Regions from separate parts of the Brevibacillus nitrificans genome, predicted to be linked through region 3. Evidence: riboswitches for the same ligand, from Rfam matches in the RefSeq annotation. Region 3 holds a riboswitch; each other region holds the start of a gene.

Region 1 (4,235 bases), on a different contig from region 3:
CTACGTCTCCTGTAAGAAAGAGACGAGAGGTTGTGCTCCCGCGGTGCCACTCCTGTTGTTTTTGCGTGAAAGCAAAAACCGCTTGACCTGCTGTATCGGGCAGTCCCGGCGTTTCCCTACACGATCTGCAAATCGCAAATGTTCAGGACGCATCTCCGAGGTGCGTTTCCTCTCATGCTCTGCATCGGGCTTTCACCATCCCCGACTCGCTAGCGTCATTCGCATGAGGTACTTTCCTCTTCAACGATTCAACGATATCTCTAGCATTATAACTGGTGAGGCTGCACTCGCGCAACTCACTCTTCCGGTTTATTTAAAATCTTGTCCAGCTGTGCGAAGTATTCTCTCGTCAGCTTTTCCTTTTCCTCGGCACTCATGTTTTCTGCATTCATCCATTGTTCTTTGAATTGCTCGAGCTGTGCCAGCATAGCCAGCTCTGCTGCAGCATCTTCTTCCAGATCGTAGTTCTCGGATGGATCGAAGGGGATCAGCCGGTTGTCGTTTCCGCTGCGCAGGTATGGATTGCGCCAATGATCGGGAAACTGGTAAGGCTGCTCGCCAAACATCAGTCCGAGCACTTCGTCAGAATCGAGGGGAAGAAAATAGTCGTAATCATCTCGACGTCCACCTGCGGATAAATTGAGATGGGAAAGGAAGTAATGCAGATAATGGTCACCCGTCTCCCGGTTTTTCACGATGGAGTAAGTCTCAAATTCACTTTGCTCCAGTTCCTTGATTTTTTCGAGAGACGATAAAAATTCGTCTTTTTCACGGGCATCTAGTGTGTCCACAGCGTTTCGCTCCTTTGTATTGCCAAGCCGCGATACATGTCATTTTTGCATTCAGTATAGCAAAAGCGCTTTAGAGTGACAATGAACGGAGGTTTTTTCGATCCAGGCAAACGCAAAAAGAGCCTAGAGGATCTAGGCCCTTTTCATACGCTATGACTAGCAGTCTTCGGAGCACCCAACAATTACCAGCAGGATAAACAGTACGAGCACCAATGCGAAGTTGTCACCAAAGAATCCGCCGCAAAAAGATGTACTCATGTTTGTTTCCCCTCCTTTCCGTTATGCTCTAGTCTATACACGAACACACAGATTGGCGTGGGCGAATGTCTAGATCAACCAAAAATGGGCGCATTCTTTTGAGACAAGAGTAAATATTAGACAAATTCTCAATTGACGAAGAGACAGGGGGGTGATAAGATACTTGCAAACATTCATGAAGTTTGACATTTCAACTCCATAACCATGTACGACTCTTATCCAGAGAGGCAGAGGGACTGGCCTGATGAAGCCTCGGCAACCGGTAGAAATCCGGTGCCAATTCCAGCAAAGCTACGGCTTTGAAAGATGAGAGGATGACTCAGGCGCTTCTGTATTTCGCGGACAAATCCTCTTCTACTTAAGAAGGGGATTTTTTTGTGCAGATAAACATGGATAAGGCTTTTATCCGGTATACGCACAACTAAGTGAGACAGGAAGACTTGCAACTACAACAGGGCAGTGTATGAAACGGCTAAGAAGAGGCCGAAAAGGAGCAAGCTGATGAAACCAACTTTTCGCGAGCAGCTTTCCCGAAAAATTCTGATTCTAGATGGCGCAATGGGAACCATGCTGCAACAGGCAAACCTGACAGCCGAGGATTTTGGCGGTGAGGAGTACGATGGCTGTAACGAGCTGTTGAATTTGACAAGACCGGATGTGATTCGTTCCATCCATGAAAAGTATTTGGAGGCAGGCGCAGACATCGTCGAGACCAATACCTTTGGCGCGACTTCTGTGGTATTGGCTGAGTACGACGTAGCCGATAAAGACCTCGAAATCAATATAGCGGCAACCCGGCTGGCGAAGGAAGCGGTGGATGCCTACTCGACTCCAGAATGGCCGCGCTACGTGGCAGGTTCCATGGGGCCGACGACTAAAACGCTGTCTCTGACAGGCGGCGTCACCTTTGAAGAGCTGGTGGAGTCCTACTATCGCCAAGCCAAAGGGATGATTCTCGGTGGAGCCGATGTGCTTCTTTTAGAGACCTCCCAAGACACGCTGAACGTGAAAGCGGGGGGCATCGGGATCCGCAAAGCGTTTGAAGAACTGCAAACCGAACTGCCGATCATGCTCTCGGGAACGATCGAGCCGATGGGAACTACCCTCGCCGGACAAAACATTGAAGCTTTCTATTTTTCCCTGGAGCACTTGAAGCCGGTTTCGGTCGGTTTGAACTGCGCGACAGGCCCGGAATTCATGCGTGACCATCTGCGTACGCTGTCCGGCTTGGCGGAATGCGGCGTCAGCTGTTATCCGAATGCTGGGCTTCCGGATGAAAACGGTCATTATCACGAAACTCCCCAAGGCTTAGCGGCCAAAATGCGCGCGTTCGCTGAGCAGGGTTGGCTGAACGTAGCGGGGGGCTGCTGCGGTACGACGCCAGAGCATATCCGCGCAATGGCAGAGGCGCTAAAGGATTGCAAGCCGCGTGAGCAAGTGAAGGAACCGGTCAGCGCCGTCTCTGGCATCGAAGTGGTTTACGTGGAAGACGACAATCGTCCGTTGCTCGTGGGAGAGCGTACCAACGTCATCGGCTCGAAAAAATTCCGTGACTTGATCGCGGCAGGTCAGTACGAGGAAGCATCCGACATTGCCAGAGCACAGGTAAAGCGTGGAGCCCACGTAATCGACATCTGCTTGGCTGACCCGGACCGGGATGAATACGAGGATATGGAAAAATTCCTGCAATTCATCGTAAAAAAGGTGAAGGCGCCGCTGATGATCGACTCCACCGATGCAAAAGTGATGGAGCTGGGTCTGCGTTACTCCCAAGGGAAGGCCATTCTCAACTCGATTAACCTCGAGGATGGGCTGGAGCGTTTTGAGGAAGTCGCACCGCTCATTCACAAATACGGTGCAGCAGTCGTCGTCGGGACGATTGAAGAAGCCGGGATGGCTGTAACTCGCGAGAAAAAGCTCGAGGTTGCCAAGCGTTCCTACGATATATTGGTAAATCAATACGGAGTAAAGCCGCAGGACATCATTTTTGACCCACTGGTATTCCCTGTCGGAACTGGCGATGAGCAGTACATCGGTTCTGCTAAGGAAACGGTGGAAGGGATTCGTTTGATCAAACAAGCGATGCCGGAGTGCAAAACCATTCTGGGTGTCAGCAACGTATCCTTTGGATTGCCGGCAGCAGGTCGGGAAGTGCTGAATGCCGTGTTCCTGTACCACACGACAGTAGCAGGTCTGGACTACGCGATCGTCAACACGGAAAAGCTGGAGCGCTATGCTTCGATACCGGAAAATGAACGGAAGCTGGCCGAGGCGCTGTTGTTCGAAACGAATGACGAAACGCTGGCCGCCTTTACGGAGTTTTATCGTCAAAAGAAGAAAGAAGTGAGCGTAGAGGTCTCCAAGCTGACGCTGGAAGAACGCCTGGCACGCTATGTCGTCGAAGGCTCCAAGGATGGTCTGACGGAAGACTTGAAGCTGGCTTTGGAAAAATATGCACCGCTGGAAATTATCAACGGACCATTGATGACGGGAATGGAAGAGGTCGGTCGCCTTTTCAACGGCAACCAGCTGATCGTGGCAGAGGTGCTGCAGAGTGCCGAGGTCATGAAGGCATCGGTATCGTATCTCGAACCATTTATGGAGAAATCCGATGCGGCAGCGAAGGGCAAGATCCTGCTGGCAACGGTAAAAGGCGATGTACATGACATCGGCAAAAACCTGGTGGAAATCATCTTGGCGAATAACGGCTACGATGTGGTGAACCTCGGGATCAAAGTCCCGCCTGAGCAGTTGATCGCAGCCTGCCGCGAACAAAAGCCGGATGCGATCGGTCTGTCCGGTCTTTTGGTGAAATCCGCACAGCAGATGGTCATTACGGCGCAGGACTTGCGCGATGCAGGAATTGACGTACCGATGATGGTAGGGGGCGCCGCGCTGACTCGGAAGTTCACATCCAACCGGATCGCGCCGGAATACCGCGGGATCGTGCTCTATGCAAAAGATGCGATGGATGGTCTGGACCTCGTGAACCGACTGCAAAATCCGGAAGAGCGCGAACGCCTGGTGGAGGAGCAGCAAAATCTGCTAGAAGCAGTCGCCACCGCCCAACCTGTCGTCGAGGAGAAAAAACCAACCCTCCCCGCACGCTCGGCCGTGAGCAAAACCGTACCTGTCCAAGTTCCACCAGATTGCGAGCGCCACATTTTGCGCCAATATCCGATCACG
Region 2 (4,235 bases), on a different contig from region 3:
ATCCCAAGCTAAGGCCAATCGATGTGAGGCAGCTGCTTTATCAAACGGCGACTAATCTGGGCGAAAGCGGATGGGACAAGCGTACGGGCTACGGATTGCTCAACGTGGAAAAAGCAGTCACCTCAGCGATGTCTCAGGACTTTTTAGAGCCAAACAATGTATTGTCGCGTGCCAAGGCATTTCCGATCGAGCAGCAAATACGTGGAAATCTCGGTCCGAACGACACGACTGACTGGTTTAAAATGGACGTCCCCTATGATGGAAGAGTCAGCTTTACGGCATCGGTGAATTCGACTGTATCTTCCCCGATGGCGGCTACCTTTTATTCAGAAAATCGGACGCCGGTCACACACTACATCGGAAATGGCGACACGATAACCGTTTCGGCAAAAGCGGGTCGCATGGACATCAGGCTCGTGCGAAATGGGGGCGTAAATGCCTTTTCCTACGTGCTTACCAGCAGATTCAGCATCAACCCGGACCGCAATGAGCCGAATGACACCAGTGGAACGGCCAGACCGCTTGTGGGCAACCAGATCAGCGTGAACGGAAGCTTTCATAAGGAGGGAGATCAAGACTGGTTCTCCTACTATGTCCGCGAATATGGGCATCTGGATGTGACGGTGACACCAGACAACAAGCGTATGGACCCGGTACTTGCGATCGGCAAGCAGGGCCAGGGAAATAGCACGACATGGGATCAGCTGTATGATAACGGTGATCGTGACGACCCAGCGGAGCATGCATCCAAAGAGGTATCTCCTGGTAAATACCTCCTCCGCGTGAGTGAGTACGAGCAAAATGCAGTGAATGGCGAATACAGGCTGGACTTGAGCTTTACGCCTGTGAAAAAAGATGTAAACGAGCCGAATGACGCGTATCGTCAGGCATCCTATCTGGCAGGTGGTACCGTCATGACAGGGACGCTGCCGACCACTACCGATTCTGACTGGTTCCAATTTACTGTCGGTTCAGAGTCGTACGTCTATGTTCGCGCTCCCTTTATCCCGGTCTCATCCGGCATGAGAATCGCCTTGTACAGCGCAAATAATTTCAATTATGCATTGGCCTCCACGAACGAAGTGGCAGAGCTTTCGGACCAAGGCAAGGATATTTTCGGACTGCGTTTGCAGCCTGGCAAGTATTATATTCGTTTGAACAGTGGCGTTCCGTTTAAATACGACGCCTACCGTTTGACCGTAAACCAGCAGGTGCTGGTCGGTGGGTATCGAGATATTTCCAGTCACTGGGCCCGTTCTGAGATCGTCCGCCTAAGCAATCGAGGGATTGTCAAAGGCTTTGCAGACGCCACGTTCAAGCCAAATCAGGCTGTGACACGCGCGCAGTTTGCGACGATGCTGATTTCGGCGATGCGCTCGGATGGGTTGCCAGTAGCTTCCTCTTATACGGGCAAAACGACCTTCCGTGATCTGCCGAAAAAGCACTGGGCGTATAACAACATGGGGATCGCTTATCAGGTAGGCATCATGAAAGGCTACCCGAACAAGCAGATGAAGCCCGATCAGCCGATCACCCGTGCGGAGATGGCTTCCATGATTGCCCGTGCGCACAATGTACTGCTGTACAAGCGCAGCACATCCAGCTATCGGGATGTACCGACCAGTCACTGGGCTTCCCCAGCCATTGAGGCATTGACCTCACGCGATTGGTTGAACGGTTATGGTTCTACGTTCAAGCCACAGGGTATTGCCACTCGGGCAGAGGTTGTGGTATTGATTACAAAAGCTTATAAATTTTAACCGCAAAATCTGGGGAGGATAAAAAGGATGAAACCAGTCACAAAAGGCCTGCTCGCAGCTGCGATTGGGGGAACAGCAATATTTGCCTCTCAGGCGATGGCAGATGGCGTGGGAGGCGTACCCGGCTCTGTAGACGATCCTGTGGTTACCAAAAGCTACGTCGACCAGCAAATTCAGGCAGCCGGCGGTGGAGGCAGTACGCTGACAGTCGTTGAGGTAAATCCTGGACAGACGCTGTACGGCTTTGAAGGCACAGAATTTATTGTTCGCACAGGAAAAGTACAAGCTGTAGCGGGCAACAATGGAGACGGTCTGACTGACCTGACAGCGGGTGTAGACCTTCGCGGTGGAGCTGTGGTCGGTACGAACCACCTGCTTCTGATTGCCCGTTCTGACAACCGCGGATTGCGTCTCGCACCTGGTTACGATGGGATTTCTCACGTGATGGTTCGAGGGAAATATACGCTCCGATAAAAGTCTATTGACACCATAGAGAAAAACAATTATTCTATAATCCGTAATGGATACTCTTATCCAGAGCAGGCGGAGGGACTGGCCCTATGAAGCCCGGCAACCGACGAAAGAGCGGTGCTAACCAGCAGAACGGACATCTGTTCTGGCCGATAAGAGGATGAAGGAAGCATAAAGCGCTCAAACCTTTTCCTCCGACTTGTTGGAAAAGGTTTTTTTATTGCGTTTACGTCGATAAAATCCTGACTCGGCTACCACACTATTTGTATGAGGTCAAAGGAGGTATTTTCTCATGGCTTTGCAAAAAGGTCGTCGTCTGTTCACATCTGAATCCGTAACCGAAGGACATCCGGATAAAATTTGTGACCAAATTTCCGATTCCATCTTGGATGCGATCCTGTCCAAGGATCCAAACGCTCGTGTCGCTTGCGAAACATCCGTAACAACAGGTCTCGTACTGGTTGCTGGTGAAATCACCACAAATACCTACGTAGACATTCAAAAGCTGGTTCGCGAAACCATTCGCGGCATTGGCTACGATCGTGCGAAATTTGGTTTTGACGCTGATACTTGCGGTGTAATTACTGCAATCGGCGAACAGTCTGCTGACATTGCTCTTGGCGTTGACCAAGCTCTGGAAGCACGTGAAGGTCAAATGTCCGACGCTGAAATCGAAGCAATCGGTGCTGGTGACCAAGGTCTGATGTTCGGATTTGCTTGCAACGAGACACCTGAACTGATGCCGCTGCCAATCAGCATGGCGCACCAACTGGCTCGCCGCCTGACAGAAGTACGCAAAAACGATACCCTGTCTTACCTGCGTCCAGATGGAAAAACGCAAGTAACGGTTGAATACGACGGTGACAAGCCAGTTCGTATCGACACCATCGTTATTTCTACCCAACACGCTCCTGAGACTACTTTGGAGCAAATCAAGAAAGACCTCGTAGAGCACGTAATCAAGCCTGTTGTTCCTGCTGAATTGCTGGACGCGGATACGAAATACTTCATCAACCCAACGGGCCGTTTCGTAATTGGCGGACCACAAGGGGATGCTGGCTTGACTGGCCGCAAAATCATCGTAGATACCTACGGCGGTTATGCACGTCATGGCGGCGGTGCGTTCTCCGGTAAAGATCCAACAAAAGTGGACCGTTCCGGCGCATACGCTGCTCGTTATGTAGCGAAAAACATCGTAGCTGCAGGTCTGGCTGACAAGTGCGAAGTTCAAGTGGCTTATGCCATTGGGGTAGCACAGCCTGTATCGATCGCAGTCGATACTTTTGGCACAGGAACCGTTTCCGAAGAAGATTTGGTAAAATTGGTTCGTAAACATTTTGACCTGCGTCCTGCTGGTATCATTAAGCAACTGGACCTGCGTCGTCCGATTTACAAACAAACTGCAGCGTATGGTCACTTCGGCCGCAACGACCTGAATGTTCCTTGGGAGCAAACAGACAAAGCAGATGCACTGAAGCAAGATGCTGCTGCACTCGTGAAATAAGAAGGAACAGACGAAAGAGCCTAGTTTATCCGCTAGGCTCTTTTTTTGTTTGGTAACAATTTGTGTGCTTCTAAGGCTTGGTGCGGTCAAATTGTCTACTCTTCGTGCGCGCCGTCCATTTATTGGGGAGCCGATCACAAAGGATTTTGTAGGACTATGTCGAATCATCTTATGAGGGAAGTAAAGGAGGAGTATTGGCTGAATAGAGGCTCTTCCTTTTTGCAGATAAACAATTTGATCGAAAACGTGACCGTTGGAATCATGGGAGAGGGATCGAAAGAAAAAAATGTGCCTGAAGTGCAACCTTTTCCCCATGTTGATACGTCTATAAGCATAAGCGTAGCCAAGAGTGCTGAGCCAAACGTCATGCCCTAAAAAAAAGCAACAACAAAACCGAAACAATAGTATAGAGATTTTGGTAGTTGTATGGACGAAAGCGATCCTCCATCAGCTGTTCACGAAAGCGAAATACTTGATTGAAGGAGAGCAATCATGAACAA
Region 3 (4,235 bases):
TGAAGCAGGTGGAAGGAACACGCAATATTGTCTCCTCGATGGAAGAAAAAAGCCAGGAGCTGCAAGTGATCGTCAATGCCTCGCGGGCAGGCTTGTACGGACTGACGACCAGTCAGGTGCTGTCCAATGTGCGTACTGCCTTTGATGGAATGACCGTCACGACGTTTCAGACAGGCGATGATCAGATCGATATTCGCGTCATGATGCCGCGTAAATACCAGGACGACATCACTTATCTGCAGCAGCTTCGCATCCCGACATCAGGAGGGGCGCAGATCGCGTTATCCTCTGTCGCAGATATCGTCAACCAGGAAGTGCCCCAGGTGATTGCCCGCTCCAACCAGACGCGCGAAGTGAAAATCTCCGGAGAATTCGTCGGGCGTGATTTGAACTCCGTTTCCTCGGATATTCAAGCCCGTCTGAACGCGTTGACTTTGCCGGATGGCTACAGCATCGAGTTTGGCGGACAGAGCAAGGAAATGATGGAGTCGTTTGGCAGTCTCGGACTTGCGATCATCCTGTCCATCGCCCTCGTCTACATGGTTATGGCCAGCCAGTTTGAATCGCTGTTCACACCGTTTATCATCATGTTTTCGATTCCACCGACCTTCATCGGTGTCGTAGTCGGGCTGCTCGTGACCGGTAAGCCGCTCAGCGTACCTGCGCTCATCGGCTACATTCTCTTGATCGGAATCGTCGTCAACAACGCCATCGTGCTCATTGATTACGTCAATCAGCTGCGGAAAAAAGGCGTGGAGCGCAACGACGCGATACTCGCTGCAGGCCCTCTGCGGCTGCGTCCCATTTTAATGACTACGCTCGCCACGATTCTGGCGATTACTCCACTTGCTTTTGGGGGAGGCGAGGGCAACGAGTCGCAGGCACCGATGGCGATTGTGGTGATCTTCGGCCTTTCTTTCTCGACCATGATCACGCTGGTACTCATCCCGGTAATCTATACCTGGTTTGACGACCTGGTCAGCAAGCTGAAAAATCGCAAGCGTAGACAGAAGAAAGCCAAAGGCAGCGAGCTTCGTACCGAAGTATGATGCGGGAGAGAGCAGGCGGACACGAGGCGGCTCGCCTGCTAGAGGGAGGATAGAAAATGAAAAGAAGCGCGGCAACAATCGGACTGCTGCTGGCTTTTGCGGTAGCCATCGGAGGCTGTAGCAGCCAGGAGGCACAGGTGACACCTCAGCAGGAAGAGGCCAAGGTCGTCCCTGTCCAGATCGACACCGTCAAGCGAGGGAGTGTAGGAGCAAGCGCAGGGGTAACCGGAAAGCTGGCACCGAGCGAGACAGTCGAAGTCACGCCAAAAGCGAACGGAAAAATCAGCATGGTCCATGTAAAGCTGGGGCAGCAGGTACAAAAAGGAGCTGTTTTGTTCACGATGGATCAGACGGATCTAGCAAACGCGGTGAAGGAAGCGCAGGCGAGCTATGAGCTGGCGGCGGCATCCTTGCAGCAAAGCAAGACCAACACGGCGCAAAGCCTGCAGCAGGCCCAAAGCGGTCTCATTTCGGCGCAACAGGCACGAAACGATGCAAAACGAGACTATGAGCGGCTCGCGGCTCTGTTCAACCAGGGGGCGGTATCTGCCCAGCAGCTGGAGCAGGCCAAAGCCGTCTTGGTGAACGAACAGAGCGCGTATGATACCGCCAAGCAGACGCTCGCGACCGCGAAGCAAAAAACAGGTGTGGCAGTCACGGAGGCATCCGTAGAGCAAGCGCGGGTCGCCTTGGAAAACGCGCGTCAGCAGCTGGGGAATGCCGTTATTGCCGCCCCTATTTCGGGGACGATTTCAGAGGTGCACGGCTCTGCAGGAGAGATGGCATCGCCTCAATCTGCTGTCGTCACGATCGTGGATACAGATCCTTTGATCGCGAAGACCAATCTATCGGAAAAAGACATGGCGACGGTCAAGACAGGGGACCTCGTCCATGTCTCGCTCACGGCAACCGGGCAAAGCTTGCAAGGGACGGTAACGGCAATCAGCCCTGTCATGAATCCGGATTTGCGGGCTTATCCTGTGGAGATATCCCTCGCCAATCGGGATGACCGACTGAAAGCGGATATGGTGGTCAACATCCAATTCGGTCAGCAGCAATCTGCCCAGTCCTTGGTGATCTCGCGAAAGGCTGTGTTTGAGGAAAACGGGAAACAATACGTGTATCGGCTGGACCAGTTGACTGCGAAAAAAGTAGAGGTCAAAACGGGAGTGCAGACAAGTGATGCCGTCGAGATTCTCGCGGGTGTGAAAGAAGGAGAGCAGATCGTAGTGCGGGGACAGACGCTGCTCAAGGACGGAGCGACCGTGCAAATTCAGCAAGGATCTTGACACACCGGTAGTGCTCAAGTAGTATGAAGAAGATTCAAAACATTATATTCCGTGTGCTTTACTTATGTAGAGAGGTGGAGGGACTGGCCCTATGAAGCCCGGCAGCGGATCTGCTCACCCATAGCGGGAAGTAGATGCTGTGCCAATTCCAGCAGGAGAATTCCTGACAGATAAGGACGTGACGAAGCTGATCTATCCCTTTTTCTGTGAGGAAAAAGGGATTTTTTGCTTGGCGGAGCCAAGTTTTCTAACATTCCCAGCATTACCCGACAGAAAGGAAAATGAAGAAAGATGCGTATCCAACCCTCCGACATGATCGATCGCCTGCCGACACAGTTTTTTGCCACACTCGTAGCGAAAGTAAACAAAGTGATCGCTGCAGGACATGATGTCATCAACCTCGGCCAGGGCAATCCTGATTTGCCGACACCCGCCCATATCGTAGAAGAGCTGCAAGCAGCCGCTGCACTCCCGCTGCATCATAAATATCCGCCATTCAGCGGACGCCTCGAGCTGAAGCAGGCTGTCGCTCACTGGTATAAACAAGAGTTCGATGTTGACCTCGATCCCGAAGAAGAAGTAGCCATTTTGTTCGGAAGCAAAACAGGACTGGTAGAGATCTGTCAGGTCTTGATGAACAAAGGGGACGTGGCTCTGGTGCCGGATCCAGGCTACCCGGACTACTGGTCTGGCGTGGCGGTGGTAGATGGACGCATGGTCATGATGCCACTGCGCGCTGAAAATCAGTTCTTGCCGGATTACGGCCAGATTCCTCAGGAGGATTTGGACCGCGCGAAGCTGATGTTCCTCAACTATCCAAACAACCCGACAGCGGTAAACGCTCCGTTTGAGTTTTACGAAGAGACAATTCGTTTTGCCCGCAAAAACGAGATCGTCGTATGTCACGACTTCGCGTACGGCGCGATCAGCTACGACGGGAAAAAGCCGGTGAGCTTCATGCAAGTACCGGGTGCTAAGGAGGTCGGCGTGGAGTTTTATACGCTGTCCAAAACCTACAACATGGCAGGCTGGCGCGTCGGTGCGATGGTCGGAAACCGCGAGCTGGTGCGTCTGATCAATCTGATTCAGGACCATTATTTCGTCAGTTTGTTCGGTGCTGTGCAGATGGCCGCTGCCAAAGCGATGACAGAGTCGCAGCAATGCGTGCGCGATCTCGTAGCGGTTTATGAGGGCCGCCGCAACGCGCTGTTCTCCAACCTGCACCGCATCGGGTGGCAGGCTCAGCCTTCGCAAGGCTCGTTCTTTGCCTGGCTGCCGGTTCCGAGTGGTTTTACTTCCGTCGAGTTCTCCGATTTGCTGCTGGAAAAAGCCCATGTCGTCGTGGCGCCAGGAAATGGCTTCGGACCGACCGGCGAAGGCTACGTCCGCGCGGCACTTCTATCGGATGAGGCACGATTGGCAGAGGCTGTACGTCGAATCGAGCAGCTCGGTATTTTTGCCAAAGCCTAAATGAAAAGTGAGAAAGACCGTTATCCCTGAGAAAGAGCAGCTCAGAGATGACGGTCTTTTTTTCTGTGGACTCATTTCGGGTATATGCCCATCGCTTGCCGAAGGGAGGAAGAATAAGGTGGATGAGAATGGGCATTTTAAAAAAGAGTTTGTCATTCTCAATAAAAATCATTCTCAGCATTGACAGATAATGATTTTCATTATACGATGAATACTGTTAATGATAATTAGTCTCAACAACAACAATTGGCAAAGCAGGAGGGTACTATGCGCTATCAGATTAACGGTTACACGGATATGTATACGGTGATCGCCAACGAGCGTAAGATAGGCGGGGCCATTGAAGCAAGCTCAATCCGTCTGCGTACGGGAGAGGTATATGCCAATGCCGTTCTCACTCGATTGGAAATGTCAGGTGCGCATTTTT

Evidence for each region. A riboswitch is a leader RNA that binds a small molecule or an ion and turns the genes downstream of it on or off. The one in region 3 is predicted to bind S-adenosylmethionine.
Region 1: another riboswitch for S-adenosylmethionine. It lies ahead of metH (methionine synthase); the one in region 3 lies ahead of EDM59_RS25255 (pyridoxal phosphate-dependent aminotransferase).
Region 2: another riboswitch for S-adenosylmethionine. It lies ahead of metK (methionine adenosyltransferase); the one in region 3 lies ahead of EDM59_RS25255 (pyridoxal phosphate-dependent aminotransferase).

The regions. Positions count from the first base shown of each region.
Region 1 covers NZ_RHHU01000003.1:1,499,417-1,503,651, reverse strand. Annotated here, with positions in the region: T-box leader at 16-253, opposite strand; gene EDM59_RS09070 (hypothetical protein) at 297-791, opposite strand; gene EDM59_RS09065 (YjcZ family sporulation protein) at 948-1,049, opposite strand; SAM riboswitch class I at 1,262-1,362, shown strand; gene metH (methionine synthase) at 1,551-4,235, shown strand, end outside.
Region 2 covers NZ_RHHU01000002.1:81,940-86,174, reverse strand. Annotated here, with positions in the region: gene EDM59_RS01370 (S8 family serine peptidase) at 1-1,760, shown strand, start outside; gene EDM59_RS01365 (hypothetical protein) at 1,788-2,234, shown strand; SAM riboswitch class I at 2,288-2,390, shown strand; gene metK (methionine adenosyltransferase) at 2,524-3,735, shown strand; gene EDM59_RS01350 (sensor histidine kinase) at 4,228-4,235, shown strand, end outside.
Region 3 covers NZ_RHHU01000017.1:431,625-435,859, forward strand. Annotated here, with positions in the region: gene EDM59_RS25245 (efflux RND transporter permease subunit) at 1-1,049, shown strand, start outside; gene EDM59_RS25250 (efflux RND transporter periplasmic adaptor subunit) at 1,106-2,338, shown strand; SAM riboswitch class I at 2,398-2,515, shown strand; gene EDM59_RS25255 (pyridoxal phosphate-dependent aminotransferase) at 2,630-3,808, shown strand; gene EDM59_RS25260 (hypothetical protein) at 4,076-4,235, shown strand, end outside.